Regions from separate parts of the Shewanella sp. 0m-8 genome, predicted to be linked through region 1. Evidence: predicted binding sites of a transcription regulator. Region 1 holds the regulator's gene; each other region holds the start of a gene.

Region 1 (3,291 bases):
TGCGCTGTTTGCAAGGCACAAATCGCTTGTTGGACTTAGTCGATGCTGAATCCAGATTAATTGGTATGCTTTATGCTATAGGAATTTGCTTTTTTTGATGCTGGCTCTGGGCTGTAGAGCAGGTTTTATCAATTGATATCTAGTAGAAGGTAAGTTTTTCATTGAAATTCCGTTGTCATTGTTGTGCTCCTTCGCATTTCTTTAAGTCTAACTGATCCAATGTAGGTTATACACTCGATTGAATATTTTTTAGGCCCCGCGCAGCGGCTTAGTTCAACATTTGTATAGTGTGCATGCGCGTATATTTGGCAAAAAGCGCATGCATATTTAATAAACCTACTATTTAATTTTTGTTGAAGAAAAGCTATTGATTTATCTGCACTCTACAAAAGTATTACTGGATAAACGCGCACAGAAATGAGCAAAGTGAGTATTGATGTTGAATCGAAAGTAATTCGTGATTATTGCTTATCGATTCGTAAAAGTAGGCCAACAGACTCTTCACTGTTCTTTCCTGCTTATTGCCTGTAGCTAATAAAGGGGCATGAACAGTTTAGGCAACGAGGAAGGATTCCTTCCTAGCTGGTTGCACGTAATGGGCATAAATGAGCTAAGACTAATTTATATATTCACTCAAAAATCCCCTTCCCATCGAATTCTCATCCGGAGGCCTTATCTAAATTTATAAGTGCTGATGTCCAGCAAAATATTAGTTAATTTCAGACGCTGTCCAATAACGAATTTCACATCGCTGGATTTATTTCATTTGAAACTGGATCCCACAAAAAACAATATAACTGGTTATTACTTGCACTCAAAAAAATACTGTATATACTAACAGTTACTGTATAGAAAGACAGGGTTAACCATGAGACCACTTACACCGCGCCAAGCTGAAATTTTAGAGCTAATTAAACGTAATATTGCTGATACTGGCATGCCACCTACCCGTGCCGAGATCGCTAGACGTTTAGGTTTTAAGTCAGCCAATGCTGCTGAAGAACATTTAAAAGCCTTAGCTAAAAAAGGCTGCATTGAAATTATGCCGGGCACGTCTCGCGGTATTAAGTTAACCCAAGAAGACACTGAAGATGCAGATTTAGGTTTACCCCTTATCGGCCAAGTTGCTGCAGGTGAACCGATTCTTGCGCAAGAGCATGTCGAGCAACACTATAAAGTCGATCCCGCCATGTTCAAGCCATCAGCAGACTTCTTACTCAGAGTCCGTGGTGACAGTATGAAGAATATTGGCATACTAGAAGGTGATCTACTGGCTGTACACAAAATTCAGCAAGCACGTAACGGCCAAGTGGTTATAGCACGCGTTGAAGATGATGTTACCGTTAAGCGTTTTGAGAAAAAGGGTAACAAAGTTTTCTTACATGCTGAGAACGAAGAGTATTCACCAATTGAAGTGGATCTAGCAAACCAAAGCTTAAGTATTGAAGGTTTAGCCGTTGGTGTGATCCGTAATGGAGACTGGCAATGAACAAACTAATGGGAACGAGTCCTCGTCACCCTGGACTGTGGCAGGATATGCCATCGACCAATATGGTGAGCAGCACGAGTAATGACATCACGACTATGGTGACCCAAACTCAAGGGCGTGATGAGCTGAACCAGATCAGTGCTCAGCTTTCACAATTGAGCCAACAGGGTCGCTGGATTGTACTGATTAGCCCGCCGAATATCGGCTACAAGCAGATGCTAGCAGCTGCAGGTGTAAGAATGGACCGCATTTTACTGGTTCATGCTAAAGATGAAGTGGAAACACTTTGGGCAATGGAAAAAGCCTTAACAAGCGGTACCTCAAGTGCGGTGATTACTTGGACCAACTCTTTAGATGCTCGTGACAATCGACGCCTACAAATCGTTGCCAAAAGCGCTCGCGCTGTCGGCATTGTCATTGAACATTCGATTGATAACACAAATAAGCAACAATCTTGTCGCTCAATCAATATGCAGGATAGTGCTTTTGGTCAAGCCTCCCTGTTTGGTGCTGTTCATTAAGCAGAACATCTCCTCGCTTTCTAATACATGATGACTAGGAGGTGCGTTTTAGTAAGCGCCTTCTAGTACAAACGATTTTCTAAAGCCCTCATTCGAGGGCTTTTTTATTATCAATAATTGAAAAAGTGATCTTGATCAATATTTAAACACCAAGTAGTGTAGGAAGTCATAACAACGATATTTTGTTATATCCGAGCGATTTAGTTGTCGGTCTTTGCTCTGGGATTAGTCCTGAATTTAAAGCTTAGACTGAGATTGGCCTGATATATTTCAGCCGTATGTGCCAACGTGGTTACACCAGCAGTGAATAGCACTGAATACAATAGCCTGTGTCGCGATCCCATTAATTGCGACTCGATAGGCAAGCCACTCGCGCACTTTGAAGTCATCGTTGCTTTTTTGGGAACTGAAGAGTTTACATAGAGCAGAGACTTACTGTGTGACTCTTCTTTGTCTTGTGGACAGAGGAGAAGTCTAGTGAAGCAATTGTTGTATTGTGTGCTGGCGTTGCTATTTTCGCCCGTACTTGTTGCATCAGAAATGCCGCTTAATATGACAGAGGGTGTTACGGATATCAGTGGGCGGGTTTACAACCTCCATATGATTATTCTCTACATCTGCTGTGCTATTGGCATCGTGGTTTTTAGCATCATGATTTACGCTATGATCAACCACCGCAAATCAAAAGGCGCAGTCGCCGCCAACTTTCATGAAAGTACTAAAGTCGAGATCCTTTGGACTGTTGTACCTTTTATTATTCTTATACTTATGGCTATTCCAGCAACCAAGACATTGATTGCTATGGAAGATCCAAGTAATGCTGACCTCACCATCAAGATTACCGGCTCACAATGGAAATGGCATTACAGCTATTTCAACAAAGATGTTGAATTTTTCAGTCTGCTTTCTACCCCCAGAGCGCAAATAGATGGCGAAGAAGCAAAAGGTAAAAACTACCTTTTAGAGGTAGATAAGCCACTGGTACTACCGATTAATCGTAAAGTACGTTTCTTAATGACTTCAGATGATGTTATTCACTCCTGGTGGGTACCCGCATTTGCCGTTAAAAAAGATGCTAATCCAGGATTTATTAATGAAGCCTGGACCCGCATCGACAAACCGGGCACTTATCGTGGCCAATGTGCCGAGCTCTGCGGTAAAGACCATGGCTTTATGCCTATTGTTGTTGAAGCTTTATCAGAAGAAGATTTTGATGCTTGGCTGATTGCACAACAACAAGCCGCCAGCAATGCCGAAGTGGCAGCAAAGGCTGCCCTATCG
Region 2 (3,291 bases), on a different contig from region 1:
ATTAGTAAATAGTAGGGTTGGATCGTTCACAGGAACGAGCGAACTACTATCAACGACCTGGTGACCATTTGTGCGGAAATATTCCAAAAAAGCACTTCGCAGTGCTGCAGTGGTTTGATACATGAAACCGTCCTGAATTAGGTTGTGCAAATAGCTCCAAAAGAGCTGAGTGATAAATTTTTATGGATAGCATTATAAGCAGAGTCATGGCTAACAACCAGCCCTGTTGATACAAAACTGTGTAGTGGCTAAGAAATTAGCGCCCTGAAGCTTGAATGAGTCAATATAAGAAGATAACGGAATCTGCTAAATACTTGCTAGCGCATCAAATGTAGCCGTTTGTAGTTCGTCATAAACACAGTTGCGCAATGGGGAATATCATGACGCAATGAGTTTGTCGCTATCGAAGAGTTTTTAGTTGCAGAAAATAGAAATCTTGGATTAGTAATCTAGTCGAGCTCTCTTACGAGAATGGTCGCGGCGCACAGAGTTATTCATCGTGGAATAAAACTCATAGCGCAACCGCGAAATGCATAGCTGAAGCCTCAGCTATGCATTTAGAGTGGGCTTAAAATACTTCGCCAGTCTCTAAGTCAACGTTGTCACCGGCTGTATCGGCAGCCTCAGCAGTAACCTTCTCACCTTTGCCTAACAGCATAGCGCGTAGCGTCGTTTCGATTTCATCTGACACTGCAGGATTTTCGATTAAGTACTTACCTGCGTTTGCACGGCCTTGACCAATCTTATTGCCTTTATAGGCATACCAGGCACCTGACTTTTCAATTAGCTTATGCATAACACCTAAGTCAACGAGCTCGCCAGTTTTGTTAATGCCTTGGCCATAAAGGATCTGAAATTCAGCTTGTTTAAATGGCGCAGCAATTTTGTTCTTCACCACTTTTACGCGAGTTTCGTTACCAATCACCTCTTCTCTGTCTTTAATCGCACCTGTACGGCGGATATCTAGACGAACTGAAGCGTAAAACTTAAGTGCGTTACCACCAGTGGTCGTTTCAGGGTTACCGAACATTACACCAATTTTCATACGAATTTGGTTAATAAAAATAAGCAGAGTGTTTGACTGCTTAAGGTTACCAGCAAGCTTACGCATCGCTTGGCTCATCATACGCGCCGCAAGGCCCATGTGAGAGTCACCAATTTCACCTTCGATTTCAGCTTTTGGTGTCAATGCTGCTACCGAGTCAACGACGATAACATCTACAGCACCACTGCGTGTTAATGCGTCACAAATTTCTAGTGCTTGCTCACCGGTATCAGGCTGAGAACAAAGTAGGTTATCGATATCAACACCTAGCTTTTTAGCATAAATAGGGTCTAGAGCATGCTCTGCATCGATAAAGGCACAGGTTTTTCCCTGCTTCTGAGCTGCTGCAATCACTTCTAGGGTCAGTGTTGTTTTACCTGATGACTCTGGACCGTAGATTTCAACGATACGACCCATAGGCAATCCGCCTGCACCTAAAGCAACATCCAAAGATAATGAGCCAGTAGAAATCGTTTCTACGTCCATTGAACGGTCTTCACCTAGCTTCATGATTGAGCCTTTACCAAACTGCTTCTCAATCTGACCTAAAACGGCGTTCAATGCTTTCTCTTTATTTGGATCTATCTTCATTCTGATATCCTCTGGATCACAGTGCTACACGGTATTGGCACTGAATTTTCATTTGGTGACGACTCATTTTAGCCTTGGCTAGAGCCTCAATATGAAACTAGTATACTGTACAATCATACAGTATCAAGTGCTGTGTAAAAATATTTTACAAAAAGTTTAAAATCAATCATTTAGGAGCATCTAGCATTTTTGCACCGTAATTTATTGCTGAAACACTGTAAGAATTCCGCCTAATCTAGACAAAATATTGTTAAGATTAGCGCCAATATTGTTTCAGGCGCTTTTAGCCGCCACAGTAAATCACAGGCAAAACAAATCGATGACCGCTATTGATCCGCAAAGCTTAGAAAAACATACCCCAATGATGCGTCAATATTTGACGTTAAAAGCCCAACATCCAGACATGTTGCTCTTTTATCGTATGGGCGATTTCTATGAGCTCTTTTATGAGGATGCCAAACGAGCCTCTGAGCTACTAGGGATCTCATTAACCGCACGAGGTAAAAGTGGTGGAGACCCGATTCCGATGGCAGGTCTGCCCTATCATGCGGTTGAAGGTTATCTGGCCAAGCTAGTGCAACTTCGTGTTTCGGTAGCGATTTGCGAACAAATTGGCGATCCTGCGACCTCTAAGGGACCGGTTGAACGTAAAGTAGTACGTATCGTTACCCCTGGAACCTTAACCGATGAAGCCCTACTGCAAGAAAGACAAGACAACTTACTTGCAGCGCTTTACCAGGGTAAAACCGGATACGGCTATGCAACTTTAGATGTTGCTTCAGGTCGTTTTGTCATTACTGAACTTGCCAATACTGAAGCGCTTGAAGCCGAGTTACAACGGACCAACCCCGCTGAATTACTCTATAGCGAAGACTTCTCTGAAATGAGTCTAATCGCTGCAATGAATGGCACTCGACGCCGACCAGAATGGGAGTTCGACTACGACACTTGCCATCGATTACTGCTCAATCAGTTCGGCACTAAAGATTTAAAAGGCTTTGGCATCGAAGACGCGAGACTGTCACTCCAGGCTGCAGGCTGCTTAATGCAGTACGTCAAAGATACTCAACGTACCGCACTACCACATATCAACTCGATTGTGCGTTTTAATCAATCTGACAGCATAGTGCTAGATGCTGCAACGCGTCGTAACTTAGAGCTAACGGTGAACTTGCAAGGTGGGCGAGAAAACACCCTCGCCTCCGTGCTCGATAACACTGTTACGCCTATGGGCAGTCGTATGCTGCAGCGCTGGTTACATCAGCCACTTCGTGACCATGATATTATTCGTGCAAGACAGGCCTCGATTGAAGAGTTGCTGGGTAATGGTCACTATGAAGTGCTATCGGAAGATCTAAAAGCCCTTGGTGATATTGAGCGAATTACTGCACGTATTGCCCTACGCAATGCCCGTCCACGAGACTTTGCTCGCTTACGTCAAGCGCTCGCATTACTACCCCAGTTGCAACAAACGTTGACTCAAGCTACTGCTGCACACCTTAAATATCTATCGCAAGTGATTGGTGAGTTCCCCGATGAACTTGAGCTACTATCACGAGCCGTAGTCGATAATCCTCCGATGCTTATTCGTGATGGTGGTGTGATCCGTGAAGGATACAACGAAGAGCTCGATCAATGGCGTAAACTCAGTGAAG
Region 3 (3,291 bases), on a different contig from region 1:
AAATTGGCCTCAATATCAGCGAGGCCTGGGGCATGACAGAAAACTGCGCCTATTCCATTATTAACTACCCATTCGATGCCCGTAAAATCGGCTCTGTTGGTCGCGCAGTTGAAGGTTGTGAAGCCAAGTGTTCCGATGTCGGTGAACTGCTAGTTAAGAGTCCTGGCCTAATGCAGGGCTATTATAAACAGGAAGAAGAGAGCGCTAATTGCTTCGATGAAGATGGTTTCTTCCACACTGGTGACTTGTGCACCATTGATGATGAAGGCAATGTCAGCATTACAGGCCGTGTTAAAGACAACTTTAAAACCTCGAAAGGTAAATATGTCGCGCCTGTACCTATCGAGCGCAAACTGGCACAAGACCCACATGTTGAAATGATCTGTGTTATCGGCTCAGGCTTACCTCATCCTGTCGCTTTAGTGCAACTTTCAGAAGGTGCCAATGTGCAACCTCGAGAAGAAGTCAGAGCATCATTAAAAGCCACCGTCGACTCTGTTAACCCCCATCTTGAATCACATGAGACTGTTGATGCGATTGTGATTGTGAGTGAACCTTGGGATGTTGAAAATGATGTATTAACACCGACACTCAAAATAAAGCGCCATGTACTTGAAAAGAAATTTAGTGAAAAAGTAGATGGTGTACGCGGTGGTAAAGTCTGCTGGGAAGATGAAATCTAGATCTTTCAGGGTGTCCAATTAACCCATAACGACACACTTTAAGGTGTGTCGTTTTGTTTTTGTGACAAACAATCAGCAATTAACTAAATTTAATGAGTAAGAAGCAGTTTTTGATTGCGCAATTTTTGAAAGAAACTATTCTTGCCATCCTTTCAAAGAAACCCAAATTATAGAGTTAACCATGTTTATTTTATTGTCGATACTCGGCGGCTTTTTAATTCTAACAATAGGCGCTGAAGCCTTAGTTCGAGGTGCAAGCCAAATTGCACTCAGATTAGGACTTACACCACTTATTATCGGTCTCACTATTGTAGCTTTTGGTACTAGTGCGCCTGAACTTGCTGTAAGTGTAAAGTCAGCTATTGCGGGCAACAGTGGCATTGCATTGGGTAATGTCATTGGCTCAAACATCGCTAACATCGGTCTTATTTTAGGTATTACAGCGCTTATTCGTCCCATTAAGATTGAGTCTCAAATGGTGCGCCGTGATATTCCTATCATGATTGGCGCCTCGCTATTATTTTGGAGCCTATTACTCGATGGCGGTTTAAGCTTCTGGGACGGCGCAATTTTATTTGCGTTACTTGTCGCTTATTTAACTTTTAGCTATTTCACGGCTGAAAAACAAACTGCTGATGACGTTGAAGATACCAAGCAAAATCCAATGTTGTCAGTACTGTTTATTGTTATCGGTATCAGCATGCTTGTTGGCGGCGGTATTTTATTCGTTGATGGCGCGGTGGCTATGGCTAAGTCGTTTGGTATCAGCGAAGTGATTATCGGCTTAACTATCGTTGCTATTGGTACCAGTATGCCTGAGCTTGTCACCTCAATCGTGGCAGCACTTAAAGGCCAGAGTGATATCGCCATTGGTAACGTTGTTGGCTCTAATATCTTCAACGTACTCGGTATTCTAGGTGTGACAGCGCTTATTCACCCTATTATCGGCAGTGAAATTAGTAACCTGGATTGGGCTGCTATGATTGCCTTAGCCGTGCTATTACTGCCATTTGCCTACACAGGTTTACGTATTGGGCGCCGCGAAGCAGGCTTATTAATTGCTGGTTACTTCGCCTATATCGGCTACATAGTATTACAAGCCATATAATTCGCCCTTCCAGCAAATGCTGAAATAAATAGGCCTAACGTGCAATCTGCAAGTTAGGCTTTTTTTTGCGTTATTTTCACTGTTATCGCGACACTCATACGCGCAGATTTGCGTAAACCGATATCTCTGATAATATATGTATAAATTTACAGTGTTTGAGTGTTAACCGTTTGCAAAGACTCGATCTTGTTCCTATCACAGAGCTTAAGGGCGTCGCTAAAAAGATGGCCGAGAGATTAGCTAAGCTGAGCATAACAACAGTGCAAGATCTGTTGTTTCATCTGCCGCTGCGCTATGAGGATCGCACTCAAGTCTACCCCATTGCCTCGCTTTACCCGGGCAGTTACGGCACCATCGAAGCCGTCATTCAATCAAGCCAAATTATTCAAGGCCGTAAGCGCATGCTGACCTGTACGGTGCGCGATGATACTGGCAGCTTAACCCTACGCTTTTTTAATTTCTCAGTTGCGCAGCGTAACGGCCTACAGATCGGCATGACCATTCGTGCTTACGGCGAAATTCGCCGTAGTATGCATGGCGTCGAGATTATTCACCCTGAATATAAAGTGATATCTCCCGGTGAAGACCTGCAGCTGAGCGATACACTGACGCCGGTTTACCCCACAACTGAAGGCTTAAAACAAGCAAGTTGGATTAAGCTGACTGAGCAAGCACTTGCCATGCTGGATAATGGCGGCTTACAAGAACTACTCCCGCCTCACCTGCAGCCAAATAATTTGGATTTAAAGCAAGCATTACAGATCCTGCATCGACCTAATAATCAAGTGTCGTTATTTGAGCTGGAGCAAGGCACCCATCCGGCGCAGCAACGCCTCATTCAAGAAGAATTGCTGGCCCATAACTTGAGCATGCTACGCCTGCGTCAACGTAGTAACCGTGACAAAGCGGTCAGCATGCATGCCACAGGTCAGTTACTTAACCCTTTTTTAGCCTCGCTTCCCTTCAAGCCTACTGGAGCACAACAGCGGGTAGTTGCAGATATAACCCAAGACTTAGCTAAGCATGAGCCTATGATGCGCCTCGTTCAAGGTGATGTGGGTTCGGGTAAAACCTTGGTGGCAGCCTTAGCGGCATTGCAAGCGATAGAAAGCGGGTACCAAGTGGCCATGATGGCACCGACGGAGCTATTAGCCGAACAACACGCGCTAAACTTTGCCAGTTGGTTTGAACCTTTAGGCCTAAAAGTTGGCTGGCTTGCGGGAAAACTAAAAGGTAAGGCCAGAGCGCAATCGTTAGCTGATATTGAATCTGGCGATGCCCACATCGTCATTGGTACCCATGCTATTTTCCAAGAGCAAGTGGTGTTCAATAAGCTGGCGCTGATTATTATCGATGAGCAACATAGATTTGGTGTACATCAACGTTTGGGTTTGCGCGAAAAAGGCATTAGTCAGGGCTTTCATCCGCACCAGCTGATCATGACCGCCACCCCAATTCCGCGAACTTTAGCCATGACCGCCTATGCCGACCTCGACACCT

The links. Region 1 encodes LexA, which represses DNA repair genes until DNA is damaged. Its sites were predicted from a motif close to TACTGTATNNNNATACAGTA; they were not measured.
Region 2: the regulator LexA is predicted to act here: its motif matches at 1,740-1,759, upstream of recA (recombinase RecA).
Region 3: the regulator LexA is predicted to act here: its motif matches at 1,926-1,945, upstream of recG (ATP-dependent DNA helicase RecG).

Annotation. Positions count from the first base shown of each region.
Region 1 covers NZ_JBRIMB010000005.1:121,066-124,356, reverse strand. The annotation lists gene lexA (transcriptional repressor LexA) at 869-1,489, shown strand; gene ACVBIO_RS04105 (cell division inhibitor SulA) at 1,486-2,010, shown strand; gene coxB (cytochrome c oxidase subunit II) at 2,488-3,291, shown strand, end outside.
Region 2 covers NZ_JBRIMB010000003.1:3,580-6,870, forward strand. The annotation lists gene alaS (alanine--tRNA ligase) at 1-123, opposite strand, end outside; gene recA (recombinase RecA) at 569-1,636, opposite strand; gene mutS (DNA mismatch repair protein MutS) at 1,956-3,291, shown strand, end outside.
Region 3 covers NZ_JBRIMB010000011.1:112,666-115,956, reverse strand. The annotation lists gene ACVBIO_RS07945 (AMP-binding protein) at 1-683, shown strand, start outside; gene ACVBIO_RS07940 (calcium/sodium antiporter) at 865-1,791, shown strand; gene recG (ATP-dependent DNA helicase RecG) at 1,962-3,291, shown strand, end outside.